3 regions of the Streptomyces sp. NPDC088400 genome follow, and region 1 is predicted to be linked to each of the others. Evidence: riboswitches for the same ligand, from Rfam matches in the RefSeq annotation. Region 1 holds a riboswitch; each other region holds the start of a gene.
What was found. Region 1 has a riboswitch for S-adenosylmethionine ahead of ACIQD6_RS08015 (glutathione S-transferase C-terminal domain-containing protein). Riboswitches for the same ligand answer to the same signal wherever they lie in the genome.
Positions count from the first base shown of each region.

Region 2: it holds a riboswitch for S-adenosylmethionine, as region 1 does, so the genes downstream of both, thrC (threonine synthase) here and ACIQD6_RS08015 (glutathione S-transferase C-terminal domain-containing protein) in region 1, are expected to answer to the same signal.
Region 3: it holds a riboswitch for S-adenosylmethionine, as region 1 does, so the genes downstream of both, ACIQD6_RS13640 (aminotransferase class V-fold PLP-dependent enzyme) here and ACIQD6_RS08015 (glutathione S-transferase C-terminal domain-containing protein) in region 1, are expected to answer to the same signal.

Region 1 covers NZ_JBIVMZ010000002.1:876,022-880,894, reverse strand. Annotated here, with positions in the region: gene ACIQD6_RS08025 (hypothetical protein) at 256-381, shown strand; gene ACIQD6_RS08020 (spore-associated protein) at 391-840, opposite strand; gene ACIQD6_RS08015 (glutathione S-transferase C-terminal domain-containing protein) at 953-1,735, opposite strand; SAM riboswitch class IV at 1,993-2,099, opposite strand; partial or broken gene ACIQD6_RS08010 (LLM class flavin-dependent oxidoreductase) at 2,116-2,988, shown strand; gene ACIQD6_RS08005 (HAD family acid phosphatase) at 3,194-3,832, opposite strand; partial or broken gene ACIQD6_RS08000 (methionine adenosyltransferase domain-containing protein) at 4,442-4,873, shown strand, end outside.
Region 2 covers NZ_JBIVMZ010000008.1:257,596-262,468, forward strand. Annotated here, with positions in the region: gene ACIQD6_RS21745 (cold-shock protein) at 23-226, opposite strand; gene ACIQD6_RS21750 (ubiquitin-like small modifier protein 1) at 604-879, opposite strand; gene thrC (threonine synthase) at 960-2,258, opposite strand; SAM riboswitch class I at 2,276-2,406, opposite strand; gene ACIQD6_RS21760 (glucosyl-3-phosphoglycerate synthase) at 2,574-3,563, shown strand; gene ACIQD6_RS21765 (trehalose-6-phosphate synthase) at 3,680-4,873, shown strand, end outside.
Region 3 covers NZ_JBIVMZ010000004.1:523,706-528,578, reverse strand. Annotated here, with positions in the region: gene ACIQD6_RS13650 (rhomboid family intramembrane serine protease) at 1-68, shown strand, start outside; gene ACIQD6_RS13645 (Lrp/AsnC family transcriptional regulator) at 65-346, shown strand; gene ACIQD6_RS13640 (aminotransferase class V-fold PLP-dependent enzyme) at 417-1,808, opposite strand; SAM riboswitch class IV at 2,006-2,123, opposite strand; gene trpD (anthranilate phosphoribosyltransferase) at 2,682-3,746, opposite strand; gene ACIQD6_RS13630 (cytochrome bc complex cytochrome b subunit) at 3,932-4,873, opposite strand, start outside.

The DNA of each region.
Region 1 (4,873 bases):
CAGCGAGGTGGCGTACGTTAGCGCCATGACGATGCCGCAGTGGTGCCATCTAGTGGCAGGGCTGGCATCGTGGCTCTCGCGGGCCTGGCCGTGGCGAACATCTGATGCTCACCACGATGAGCCCCGCCGCCGCCGTTCATCACGACCAGGCGCGCGGTGGCATCGACGGCCGCCAGGGCGACGTCGACGAACGCAGCGACGCGGGCCCGGATGAGGACCCGCGTCGGAGGGTGAAACAGTCGGCCGAGTTGCCCCATGGGAGCAACCGCTCCAAGTTCCCGCGCCACCTGCGGCTCGCGGACGCCTCCCATGACCGTCAGCGGCAAGGTCCGCACGGTCGAACTGCGGGAGGCGGCGGCGCGGGAACTCGCGGCCGGGTGAGGAACCGGATCAGCGGACTTCGGTGACCCGGTGCTCCTTCAGGGCGGCGCAGTTGGAGTTCTCCACCGACACATAGATGTTGTCGATACTGCCGCCCCAGCTCACGCAATGGCCCTTGCCGTAGACATAGCCCGGCCCCGCGTACGACGTGTAACTACCGGAGTCCCCGGCCCACTCGTCGCTGTCGGGGACGTAGATGTACGTGGACATGTTCTTGGCCGCGCCCGGGTTGGTACGGATGGTCGCGACGCAGTTCTTGCCGTTCGAGGAGTTGTAGGTCAGGTAGACCGTGCCCAGCGAGCCGATGGCCGCCGAGTTCACGGTCTTGTAGGCCTTGCCGCAGACGCCCTGCGGTGTGACGTTGGGTGCGGCGGAGGCGGTCGTGCTGAACACGGTCCCCGCGCCCACCGCCAGCGCGGCGAACGCCCCGACGGCAGCGACATTACGCGTGATTCTCATATTTCCCCCTTGTGTCCCTGGGAGCGGTTTGCTCCCACTTGATGTGACCCGCGAACGGTACGGATGGTTGTACCGCCCGTCCCGGCCTCTCGACGGGCCTGGGCCCGGGGGCTCACGCCGCGTCGGACAGCGCCTCGTTCCTGCCCTCGAAGGCGGGGTGCTCACCGAGGCGGCTTACGTAGTCCCGGAGCCGGGGGTACGAGCAGAGGGTGCCGGCCGGGCCGAGATGGACGAGCGCTACCCACAGGTCCACGTCCGCGGCCGTCAGGTCCTCACCCAACGCGTAGGGAGATGTGGCGAGTTGACGGTCCAGCAGGCTCAGTGCCGCCGCTCGCCCCGAGGACTGGGCGGCCGGGGTGACGTCCCGGTCCAGCAGGTCGCGGAGGACGTCGATGTCCGGGGCGAGAGCCGGCGGGTTGAGGGCGGAGGGGCAGGCTCCGTCGTGTCCGGAGAGCAGGCCCGCGAGGTCGCAGAGGATGTCGGCCGTATCGTTACTGACGATGCGTCCGCTCCAGCGGTCGCGCAGCGCGGGCGCGGTCAGCGGCCCGTCGTAGTGGTGCACCGTGGCCTCGTACGCACCGCGCAGTGAGGCGAAGGCTTCGGGTGTCTCGGCGGGGTGCGTCAAAAGCGTGGTGGCGACCGAGTCCTTGAGGCCGAGCAGGTCGAGGGTGATCGAGATTCGCAGTGAGCCGGGACAACTCGCCGACAGGTAGAGGTCGTAGCGGTGCGGTGTCGGGTAGAAGCCGCCGGCGAGGCCGACGCCGATCCGGCTCTGGAAGCGGTGCGGACGGGGGGACGCCGCGCCCGTCCCGGGGCGGAGCCCCGAAGCGGACGAACTCTGGTGACAGCCACTGGACGTGGCGGTGCTGGAGTTGCGCGAAGCTGTCTCGGGCATGACTCTCCCTTGGGGAACGAGGAGGCCACCGCCGCCTTGTGGGCACCAGCGACCGAATGCGGAGCGACTGCGCTTTTCACACCGGTCCGGACCGCACGGACCCCGGACCGAACGGCCGGACCGAACGGACTCCGGATCGCACGGGCCGGTGGTGGGTCAGTAAGCGCTGGAGACACGCAACAGATCGATGTGCAGGCGCCTCGTCAAGCCGTTCCTGGGCATTGCCACCCGTCTTGCCTCCGGGCTCGCGAGACGCGAGACCGCGCTTGCCCCGCCGCGCCGGCGGGACCGGTCGTCACCCGGAGCACCCTGTCGCGGTGGAAGGGTTGCTTGTCTGCGGGCCGGGGCCGATGACCACATGAGCGGGCGAACCCGCGCCGTGGCGCGGGGACGAGATCGTCGCCGACCGGGAGACCGGTACCTTCCTGCGGGACGCGCGGGCCGGAGCCTTCGTGCACCAGGGCCGGCACTTCGACATCCAGGGGCAGTTCAACGTACCGCGCAGCCCGCAGTGCCGCCCGGTGATCTTCCAGGCCGGCGACTCCGACGAGGGACGCGAGTTCGCCGCGTCGAGCGCCGGCGCCATCTTCAGCCGGTACGCCACCCTCAAGGAGGGCAAGGCGTTCTACGCCGGCCTCAAGGGCCGCCTGGCCCGGTACGGCCGCGACCGCGACCAGCTGCTGATCCTGCCCGCCGCGAGCTTCGTGCTCGGCGACACCGACGCCGAGGCGGAGGAACTGGCCCATGAGGTGCGCCGCCGGCAGGTGAGCGGGGCCACGGCCATCAAGCACCTGGAGTTCGTCTGGAACCGGGACCTGTCCGCGTACGACCCCGACGGACCGCTCCCCGACATCGATCCCGACCTCGGCGAGCACACCATCGCCCGCGGGCGCGCCCAGGTACGGATGTACCGCGACCCGTCGGCCACGGCCCGCGAGTGGCGCGAACTCGCCGCCGCCAACCAGTGGTCGATCCGGGACCTGGTCATCGAGACCGGCAACCGGCAGAACTTCGTCGGCTCCCCGGCCACCGTCGCCCGGACCATCGACGACCTCGTCCAGGCCGACGCCAGTGACGGCTTCATCCTCGTCCCGCACATCACCCTCGGCGGCCTCGACGCCTTCGCCGACCAGGTAGTCCCACTGCTCCAGGAACGCGGCGTGTACCGCACGGAGTACGAGGGCACCACTCTGCGCGACCACCTGGGCCTGGCCCACCCCGACGAGGCGCGCGACGAGCGTGCGGCGTCATGAAGTTCCCCGCCCGCACCCTGACCGTGCACGCCCCGCGCCCGGTGACGGGCTTCCCTGGCAGGTCTGATCGCCGCTGGGTACTTCAAAACCGTCAGCGGAGCGGATGAACTGAGGGACGAGGCCGGCGCACGGCCGTCGCCCCTCGTTCCGGGACCTCCTCCGCCAACGACGACGTGAGTCGGGTGCTCAGGTCAGGAGAGTCAGGTCAAGAGAGCTGGCCGTCGTAATCGGGGAGCTTGAAGGTGCGTTCGGCGTGGCCGCCGGTCAGGTCGGTGGTGTTGTTGCCGATGTTGGCGATGATCGTGTAGCCGTTCTTCTCGATCTTCACGCGCTGGGCCGTCTTGAACGCGCTCACCTCCGTGAACAGGTCGCCGATCGACCGGCCGTAGAGCCCGTCGACCGTGTAGCCGACCGATGTCAGGTTGTACTTGGTGATCGACTGGATGAGGTCGGGGCGGGCCGATACGAAGAAGATCTTGACGCCGCGGTCGTGCGCGAAGTCCGCCAGGGCGAGGGTCCGCCGGATCGCCGGGGTCGGCAAGGCCGACGAATAGTCGGTTTCCAGCGAGGTGTTGTCGATGTCCAGGACTATGGCGGGTTTCTGGCCGGCGGGCACCGAGGCGAGACGTCCGGCGATGTAGGAGTCGGCCTGGTCCATGACAGCGGCGATGTCGGCCTGCCAGGTCGCGTAGTCGGGCTTCGCAGCTGCCGCGGTGTCGACGGCGGCCGGGGTGGCCGCCGGGGCGGAGGGAGCGGCCAGGGCGGGAAGAGCGGTGCCCGCCGCGATCGCCGTGGTGAGAACCGCGGTCGTGGTGAGGCTTCTGAGCAGGCCGAGTGCCGCCATATCGGTCTCCTTGGGTGAGGGGTGGGGCCGATGTGTCGGGCACATCGTGACAGCCAAGGGTTACCGATGGGTAGAGTCCGGTCGGCCAATAGCCGAACTCGCCCTGAGTCAGGCCCTGTTGACCCGCCCACGCTTCGGTGCGGCGGGAGGCCGGGGACAGGGGGGCAGGGGGCGCACACTGGGCCATCGAGGAGATACGCCCTCGTCGCCGAGCGCATCCTCGCCGCCGGCCCCGCCGCGGAGGCCGGCTCTTCACCGAACCCCGCGGCGGGCGCATCGCCGGACAGGCCCTGAACCCCCGCGGTCCCCAACTGGTTCCCAAGAAACACGTAAACGGACTAAACGAGGGAGCAAGCTGTGTGCTGTCGCCCGCGCCGTTCGGTCCCGCGCACACCGTGTGGTCCCCAACTGGTCCCCAGACAGCAGACCCTGCCCTCTCACCGGGCACCAATAGCGAAGCCTGCCGCACGCCCCGACAGAACCGCTCCGCCCTCCGCCCTCCGCTCCCGCTCCCGCTCCCGCTCCCGCTGAGGGGACATCATGAAGACATGACGAGTGATGACGACATACAGCCCGCACGGCGCCTTGCCGGTCAGGCCCACCTGATGGGGCAAGCGTCAGGGCGAGAACCCTAGCGCGCGGTGCAGATGTGGATCAGCCACGGGCGGACCGGCCATGGACACCTACGGCGGCCAGGCCCGCCACGGCGGTGGTGCCTTCTTCGGCAAGACCCCCTCCAAGGTCGACCGGTCCACGGCGTACGCGACGCGCTGGGTCGCCAAGAACGTCGTCGCCGCCGGGCTCGCGGCCCGCTGTGAGGTCCAGGTCGCCTACGCGATCGGCAAGCCGAGCCGGTCGGCCTCTTCATCGAGCGTTCGGTACGAACACCGTTCCCATGCCCCGTATCGAGGCCGCCATCAGTGAGGTGTCCGACCTCCGTCCGGCCGCCGTCATCCGCGACCTCGACCTGCTCAGGCCGATCTACGCACAGACCGCTGCGTACCGTCACTTCGGCCGTACGCTGCCCGGCTTCACCTGGGA
Region 2 (4,873 bases), on a different contig from region 1:
TCGGTGGCCGATCGCGCCGGGATCAGACGGCGAGCTTGACCATGTCCGCCTGCGGACCCTTCTGGCCCTGCGAGATCTCGAACTCCACTCGCTGACCTTCTTCAAGGGTGCGGTAACCGTCCATCTGAATCGCGCTGTAGTGGACGAAAACATCCGCACCACCGTCTACCGCGATGAAGCCGTAGCCCTTCTCCGCGTTGAACCACTTGACGGTGCCCTGAGCCATGCCTAACTCCCCTAGTACTGGTCCTCGGGAGGACCACACTTCGCGCCGTAACGCGTCGACCGCGGCTGAATGTATCCGCCCAACTGCCCTCTGCAACAGGTCAATCGGACGAGAAATCCGGGCATGGCTGAACACGCATAGTGATCAATTCACTGCGTTCCGGGGCAAGTCGGGCCGGGCAAAGTGCGCGTACGGCACATAGGGCACCAGGACTTCGCCCCGATGTTGTCGCGTTCTCGTATGCGCTCGGGGCGAGAAATGTAGGGGCGTTCCCATACTCTACCGTGCTCAACCATTCAGAATGGCCCCCTCCGCTTCTCGTGCGGAGGGGGCCATTCCGGTCGTGCGATACCGATACCGCGCCAGGAGGCGTCGGGTCAGCCTCCGGCGACCGCCGGGATGATCGAGACGCCGGCCCCGTCCGGGGTGGCGGTCTCCAGGCCCTGCTCGAAGCGGACGTCGTCGTCGTTGACGTACACGTTCACGAAGCGGCGCAGCTTGCCCTGGTCGTCCAGGACGCGGGCGGCGATGCCGGGGTGCTCCTTCTCCAGGGACTGGATGACGTCGGAGAGGGTCGCGCCCTCCGCCGCGACCTCGGCCTGGCCACCGGTGTACGTACGGAGGATGGTGGGGATGCGGACCTTGACGCTCATGGTGGGGCCTTTCTTGAGTACGAGGTGCGAGTGCGGGGGCGCGGCCACGGATGGTGGCGGGCGGCGGCCGGCGGTGGCGCTCAGTGGGCCAGACCGGCGGCGCGGAACGCGTCCAGGCTCGGGCGGATGGTCGCCGAAGGCCCGGTCGTCGGAGCCACGGCGTCCAGCGTCTTGAGCCCGTCGCCGGTGTTGAGGACCACGGTCGTCAGCGTCGGGTCGAGCAGACCGGCGTCGATCAGCTTCTTCGTCACGCCGACGGTCACGCCGCCCGCCGTCTCCGCGAAGATCCCCTCGGTGCGCGCCAGCAGCTTGATCGCGTCCACGATCTGCTCGTCGTTGACGTCCTCGACCGCGCCGCCGGTGCGGCGGGCGATGTCCAGGACGTACGGGCCGTCGGCCGGGTTGCCGATCGCCAGGGACTTGGCGATGGTGGCCGGCTTCTGCGGCCGTACGACATCGTGGCCCGCCTTGAAGGCGGTGGACACCGGCGAGCAGCCCTCGGCCTGCGCGCCGAAGATCTTGTACGGCTTGTCCTCGACCAGGCCCAGCTTGATCAGCTCCTGAAGACCCTTGTCGATCTTCGTGAGCTGCGATCCGGAGGCGATCGGGATGACGAGCTGGTCCGGCAGCTGCCAGCCGAGCTGCTCGCAGATCTCGTACGCGAGGGTCTTGGAGCCCTCGCCGTAGTACGGCCGGAGGTTGACGTTGACGAAACCCCAGCCCTCGCCCAGCGGGTCGCCGATGAGCTCGGAGCAGAACCGGTTCACGTCGTCGTAGTTGCCCTCGATGCCGACCAGTTCACCGCCGTAGACGGCGGCCATGACGACCTTGCCCTGCTCCAGGTCGTGCGGGATGAACACGCAGGAGCGGAAGCCGGCCCGGGCGGCGGCGGCGCCGACGGCGCCGGCCAGGTTGCCGGTGGAGGAGCAGGAGAGCGTGGTGAAGCCGAAGACGCGGGCGGCTTCGACGGCGATGGCGACGACGCGGTCCTTGAAGGAGTGCGTCGGGTTGCCGGAGTCGTCCTTGATGTGCAGGGAACCGGTGACACCCAGCTCACGGGCCAGGTTGTCGGCCTTGACCAGCTTGGTGAAGCCGGGGTTGATGTTCGGCTTCGTGGCCACATCGGCCGGTACGGGAAGGAGCGGGGCGTAGCGCCAGATGTTGTCCGGGCCCTCCGCGATGCGCTTCTTCAGCTCTTCGGGGCTGCCGCTCGGCAGGTCGTACGCGACTTCGAGCGGCCCGAAACAGCTCGCGCAGGCGAAAATGGGACCGAGGCCGAAACGCTCTCCGCATTCGCGGCACGAGAGGGCGGCGGCGGGTCCAAGATCAACGGACGCACCGGTGTCGGCGTTGTCGTTGGGGACAGTCTGCACAGCCATGGAGGCGAGGCCCTTTCTCCTCATCTTCCTCGTGACGTACTTCGCCACAAGACGGAATTGGCACCTTCCCCACCGTGACCTCTGCATGGTCGGCGGGAGGGTTGCCGGGACTTCAACGGGCCGTTCCCTCAGTCCCTCTGGATGAGCGCTATGGCACCGGAACCTGGATCCGATGCGTTTTTCGGCGTGATGACCCCGGCATGCGGTGGTCATACGCGTTGTTCAAGACTGTAACCGAAGGGGCGGATGGTGGAGATAGTCGTCCGCACCGCGAGATGGATCACGTTCATGGCACACGCTCAGGGAGTTTCGACCGTGCTGGAAGAGGTGGAGCACTGGCTGACCAGGCGTTCCTGGTCAGCGGCAGACCGTACGCTCGACCGGCTTCTGGCGGCGAAGGCCGCGCGCGGCACCACGGTGAGCGTGGTGCTGCCTGCGCTGAACGAGGAGGAAACAGTCGGCGAAATCGTCTCCGTCATCCGGCGCGAGCTGATGGAGAAGGTGGCGCTCGTCGATGAACTGGTAGTGATCGATTCCGGTTCCACCGACCGTACGTCCGAGGTCGCCGGGGCGGCGGGCGCGCGGGTGGTGCACCGGGACAGCATCCTGCCCCGGCTGCCCGCGCTTCCGGGCAAGGGCGAGGTGCTGTGGCGGTCGCTGCTGGTGACGAGCGGTGACATCGTGTGCTTCGTGGACGCCGATCTGAAGCGGTTCTCACCGGACTTCGTGTCCGGGATCGTCGGTCCGCTGCTCACGGATCAGGATGTGCACTTCGTGAAGGCGATGTACGACCGGCCGCTGGGCGGGCCGGGGGCCACCGGCTCACCGGGTTCCCTGGGCTCTCCGGGGGCGGCGAGCGGGCAGGGCGGGCGGGTGACCGAGCTGATGGCGCGGCCCCTGCTCAATCTGCACTGGCCGCAGCTGGCCGGCTTCGTACAGCCCCTGGGCGGCGAGTACGCGGCGCGGCGCTCGCTGCTGGAGCGGCTGCCGTTCCCCGTCGGATACGGCGTGGAGCTGGGGCTGCTGGTGGACACGCTGCACACGGTGGGGCTGGACGCGATGGCGCAGGTCGACGTGGGGGTACGGGTCCACCGCCACCAGGACGACCGGGCGCTGGGGCGGATGGCTGCGGCGATCTACCGTACGGCTCAACTCCGCTTGTCCCGTGGGCACTTGATACGTCCGGTGCTGACGCAGTTCGAGCGGGGCGAGGACGGTTTCGTACCGCGTACGCATGCCGTGGACACGGAGGAGCGGCCGCCGGTGCGGGAGATCGCGGAGTACACGGCCGGGCGCGCGGCGTAGGGGCGCACCGCCGGGGCGGCGGGTGTGCGCGGGGGCGGCGCCGTATGGGCGGACTCACGCGCACCGGACCGCGTCCGTACGTTTGAGCGTTTCCTGGACGGGCTAGGTTTCGGCACATGGCCTCAGAGCAAGCCGCCCAGGTTCTCGTCGCGTCCAACCGTGGCCCCGTCTCGTACACCCTGCGTGACGACGGCGAGCTGGCCGCGAAGCGCGGCGGGGGCGGGCTGGTGTCCGGCCTGTCGGCCATCGGGCCCGATACGGACGCGGTGTGGGTGTGCGCGGCGCTCGGGGACGGCGACCGGGAGGCCGTACGGCGCACGGGCGGCCGGCTCGACACCGCCGACACGGGCGGACAGCGCGTGCGCATGCTGGGCATCGCGCCGGACGTGTTCGCCGACGCCTACAACGGGGTCGCCAACTCCACGCTCTGGTTCGTCCACCACCTGCTCTACCAGACCCCGCTGGAGCCGTCCTTCGGCCCGGAGTTCCGCGCGCAGTGGGCGTCGTACGAGACGTACAACCGCGCCTTCGCCGAGGCGCTGGCCGACGAGGCGGGCGAGGGCGCGGCCGTGCTGGTGCAGGACTACCACCTGGCACTGGTGCCCGGAATGCTCCGGGCGCTCCGGCCTGACCTGCGGATCGGGCACTTCTCGCACACGCCGTGGGCGCCCGTCGACTACTTCCGGATGCTGCCCGACGACATCGCGCGCCAGCTGCTGCGCGGCATCCTCGGCGCGGACCGCGCGGCCTTCCTGACCCGGCGCTGGGCGGACGCCTTCACGGCCTGCTGTACGGAGCTGCTGGGCGGGACCGGCAACACCCGCATCGGGGTGCACGGCCTGGGCGCCGACGCCGACTTCCTGCGCGAGCGCGCGCACCGCCCGGACGTGGACGAGCGTCTGGGCGCGCTGCGCGAGCAGATCGGTGGGGGCGCGAGTACGGGCGGGGGCGCGGACCGGGGCGCGGACGCGGGCGCGGGCACGGACCGGAAGATCATCGTCCGGGTGGACCGTACGGAACTGTCCAAGAACATCGTCCGAGGCCTGCACGCCTACCGCCAGCTGCTGACCGACCGTCCCGAATGGCGCGAGCGCGTCGTCCACATCGCCTTCGCCTACCCGTCCCGGCAGGACCTGAAGATCTACCGCGACTACACCGCCGAGGTGCAGCGCGTGGCCGACGGGATCAACGCCGAATTCGGCACCCCGGGCTGGCTCCCGGTCATCCTCCATGTCCAGGACGACTTCGCCCGCTCGCTGGCCGCGTACCGCCTGGCGGACGTGGCCCTGGTCAACCCGATCCGCGACGGC
Region 3 (4,873 bases), on a different contig from region 1:
GACGCTACTGGCGGAGGGATAGAGTGAGGGACCAAACCGGGGCCACCGAGGGAGAACGCCAACCGTGATCACCGCGATCGTGCTCATCAAGACCAGCGTCGACCGGATCCCCGAGATCGCGGAGTCGATCGCCGCGCTGGACAGCGTCAGCGAGGTCTTCTCGGTGACCGGTACGTACGACCTGATCGCCATGGTCCGGGTGCCCAAGCACGACGACCTGGCGGATGTCATCCCCGGCCGGATCAGCAAGATCGAGGGCGTCGAGGCCACGGACACGCATGTGGCGTTCCGTACGTACTCCCAGCACGACCTGGAAGCGGCCTTCGCCATCGGCCTCGACGCGTAGGCCCTGTTTCAGAGGTCCCGCGGCTCACGGTGCCGGGCGCACCCGCCGACCCGGGGCGCCCGGCGGCCGGTCAGCCGCGGTCGGGGACGCAACGGCCGTCCTCCGTGCGGTAGTTCCACCGGGCACCCTCACGCACCAGCTCGCGCACCGCCCGGACGAACCGCTCCACATGCTCGTCCGGCGTCCCGGCGCCGAAGCTGACGCGGATCGCGTTCAGCGAGCGCTCGCCCGGACCGGCCTCCGGGGCACCGCACTCCCCCGGGTCCCGCGGGTCACTGCCCAGCAGGGTCCGCAGCAGCGGGTGGGCGCAGAAGAGACCGTCCCGTACGCCGATGCCGTACTCGGCGGACAGCGCAGCGGCGAAGTGCGAGCTGTTCCAGCCGTCGACCACGAACGACAGGACACCGACACGCGGGGCGTCGTCGCCGAACAGCGAGAGCACCTTGACCTCGGGCACCTCGGCCAGCCCCGCACGCACCAGGCCGACCAGCCGCTGCTCACGGGCCGCCAGCGCGTCGAACCCGGCCTCCGAGAGCGCCTTGCAGGCGGAGGCGATCGCGTACACACCGATCACGTTGGGCGAACCGGCCTCGTGCCGGGCGGCCGTGGTGTGCCACTCGACCTCCACCCCGCCATCGGCACGGCGTGCCACCGTACGGCTGGCTCCGCCGCCCGCGAGATACGGCTCCGCGTCCTGAAGCCAGTCGGACCGGCCCGCGAGCACTCCGGAGCCGAACGGCGCGTACAGCTTGTGCCCGGAGAAGGCGATCCAGTCGACATCCAGCTCGGCGATGTCCACCGCGTGATGCGGCACGAGCTGCGCGGCGTCGAGAACGATCCGGGCCCCCTGGGCATGCGCGGCGGCGGCCAACTCCCGTACGGGCCACAGCTCACCGGTGACATTGGACGCGCCGGTGACACACACCAGCGCCGGCCCCTGAGGGTCCCTCCCGGCGAGCGCGCGCTCCAGCGTGGCGACGGCATCCTCGGGCGTACGGGGAGCGTTCAGGAACGTCACCCGCGCATCCCGCCAGGGCAGCAGCGAGGCGTGGTGCTCGGTCTCGAAGACGAACACCTCGCAGCCGGCGGGCAGCGCGCCGGCCAGCAGGTTCAGCGAATCGGTGGTCGAGCGGGTGAAGACGACCTGGTCGTCGGCGCGGCAGCCGAGAAACTCCGCGACCGTGCGGCGGCTGTTCTCGAAAAGGTCCGTGGAGAGCTGCGAGAGATACCCGGCGCCGCGGTGGACACTGCCGTAGTACGGGGCATAGGCGGCGACGTCGTCCCACACCCGCTGGAGCGCCGGGGCGCTGGCCGCGTAATCGAGCGCGGCGTAGCTGACCTCGCCGCCGGTGACGAGCGGGACGGTGACGTCCCGCCCGAGGACGGGAAGCGGCGCGGCGCAGGCGGGGTCGTCGGAGGTGGCGGCGGAGTCGGTGGTAGCGGCATTCAGGAACGCGGACATGGCGAAATCTCCCGGCAGGACAAGTCGAAACGGCTTCAAGGACCCGCGGGCACGGCGGAACCGTGACGGTGCGGGGGTTGCCTCGACACACGGAGAACACCGTGCGGAGGTGTGTTGAAGAGGGGCGTCGATGCCCTAGCGCATTCGCTTGCTCACGAGGCTGCTCCCTTGAGGACCAGGACCCCAGAGATCACAGGGGTCCGCGCTTGCCGCAGACCTCGCTGCCTACGGCCTGGTCTTCACCCGGGGCACCCCGCCACGGACGGAGGGTTGCCGGACAGCGAGCCGGGGCCTTAATCGCTGTCACTCATGACCTTGGCCGAGAGTATGGCACAGCGTGCCGAGAGGGAGCAGGGGGTGTCCGCGATGCGGGACGCGGTCTCGCCGTCCGGCGGGGGGGTGCGGGTACGGCTCGGTGGCGGGTGCGGTGTGTGGTGGGTGCGGGTGCCGGGGCCTCCGGAGGCGCATGTCCGGACTGCATGATTTACGGCGCGTGCGGGTTTGTTTTCAGGGTGCGGGCCGGTGTGCGCCACAAATCACGCTCTACGTCCGGACACGTCACCTCCTGCGACCCCGACCCCCTCCCGCCGGATCCCCGCCTGCCCGGTGGGGGTACGGCCCTGGCGCGCTGGGGTGGTCTGTGGCGGGCGGTGAAGGGGGTCGCGCAGGGGTCGTGTCCGGAACGTAAAGCGTGATTTGTGCCGCTCACGAGCCGTCACACGAAGAACAAAGCCGCACGCGGCGTAAATCATGCAGTGCAGGACATGACCCCGGAGCGGCACCCGGCAACAACCCGCACCGAACCACCGGCCCCAGCCAACAACGCACCCCGACCACGCCCCGCCGGACGGCGACACCGCCCCCGCCGGACGGCTACATGTTGCTCGCCGTGACCCAGCGCGTCAGCGCCCGTCCCGCCGCCCCCGAGTCGATCGACTCCGCCGCCCTCGCGATCCCCGCCGCCAGTTGCAGCTCCAGCGAGTCCCCCGTCGGGTCCAACGCCACCAGCGCCGCCGCCGAGTTGAGCAGCACCGCGTCGCGTACGGGACCGGTTTCGCCGGCCAGCAGCCGGCGGGCGACGTCCGCGTTGTACGACGCGTCCGCGCCCCGCAGTGCCTCGACCGGTACCAGCTCCAGGCCCACCTGCCGTGGGTCGAAGGGCTCCTCGGTGACCTGTCCGTCCCGTACGACCCATACCCGGGACGTGGCCGTGGTGGTCAGTTCGTCGAGGCCGTCGTCGCCCCGGAAGACCAGTGCGGACGCGCCCCGTTCGGCCAGCACGCCCGCCATGATGGGCGCCATCCGGGCGTCGGCGACGCCGGTCGCCTGTGCGCGTACCTTCGCCGGGTTGGTGAGCGGGCCGAGGAAGTTGAAGGTGGTGCGGATGCCCAGTTCGCGGCGGGCGGCCGCCACGTAGCGCAGGGCGGGGTGGAACTTCACCGCGAAGCAGAAGGTGATGCCCGCTTCCTCGGCGACCTGGGCGACGCGCTGCGGGGGCAGTTCCAGGTTGACGCCGAGCTTCTCCAGTACGTCGGACGCTCCGCTGGCCGAGGACGCGGCCCGGTTACCGTGTTTGACGACCTTCGCGCCGGTGCCCGCCACCACGATCGCGGACATGGTGGAGATGTTGACGGTCTTGGCGCCGTCGCCGCCGGTGCCGACGATGTCGACGCTCCGGCCCGGTACGTCGATCAACTGGGCGTGCGCGTACATCGCCCGTACGAGACCGGTGATCTCCGCGACGGTCTCGCCCTTGGCACGCAGGGCCACCGCGAAACCGGCGATCTGCGCGTCGGTGGCCGCGCCGCTCATGATCCGGTCCATCGCCCAGGCGGTGGCGTCCGCGCTCTGGTCGGCGCCGCTGAGCAGCGCGTCCAGCACACCCGGCCAGGAGTACGCCGCCACGGTGTCGCCTCCGACGGGGGTAACAGCGCTCATGCTCGCTCCTGGGTTTTCGTCTGGGTTGGGGACGCGGTAGGGCCCTGTCTCAAGCCTATCGGCGCGCAGGGTGCCGACATGCCCGATGCCCGCACTCCGGACAACGCCGAGGGCCCCGGCCGGTTCCCTCTCGGGAGACCGGGCCGGGGCCCTCGGTGGTGGCGACCTGGATTGGCCGGGTGGGATCAGTGGTGGCCGTGGCCGCTGGTGATCTCCTTGTACTCCTCGGCGGTGGGCTTGGGGATCTGGTTCCCCTCGCCGTAGTAGCCCTTGCTGAGCTTCGCCTTGAGCTTCTCGGCGGGCTTCACCTTGCGCCGCACACCGTTCTCGTCGACGGTGGCACCGATCTCGGCGGGCGCGTACTGCTCGTGCGCGGTGAGCTTGTGCAGGTCTCCCTGCTCCAGCGGGGTGTGGACCTCGACGAACTCACCGTGCGGCAGCCGCTTGATGACACCGGACTCGCGTCCGTGCAGCACCTTCTCGGCGTCGCGGCGCTGGAGACCCAGGCAGATCCGCTTGGTGACGATGAAGGCGATGACCGGTCCGACGAAGAAGGCGATCCGGACGAACCAGGTGATCGCGTTGATCGACAGATGGAAGTGCGTCGCCCACAGGTCGTTGCCGCCGCCGACGAGCAGTACGAAGTACCACGTCAGCCAGGCCACACCGAACGCGGTACGGGTCGGTACGTTGCGCGGGCGGTCCAGGATGTGGTGCTCGCGCTTGTCGCCGGTGACCCAGGACTCGATGAACGGGTAGACCGCGATCGCGACCAGCACCAGCGGGAAGATGACCAGCGGGATGAAGACACCCAGGACGAGGGTGTGGCCCGCGAAGTTGATCTCCCAGCCGGGCATCACACGGATGAGGCCCTCGGAGAAGCCCATGTACCAGTCGGGCTGGGCGCCGGTGGACACCTGGTCCGGGCGGTACGGGCCGATCGCCCAGATCGGGTTGATCGTGGCGATGGCCGAGACGATCGTGATGAGTCCGAAGACCAGGAAGAAGAAGCCTCCGGCCTTGGCCATGTAGACCGGCAGCAGCGGCATGCCGACGACGTTCTTCTCCGTCTTGCCGGGGCCCGCGAACTGCGTGTGCTTGTGGTAGAAGACCAGGATCAGGTGGGC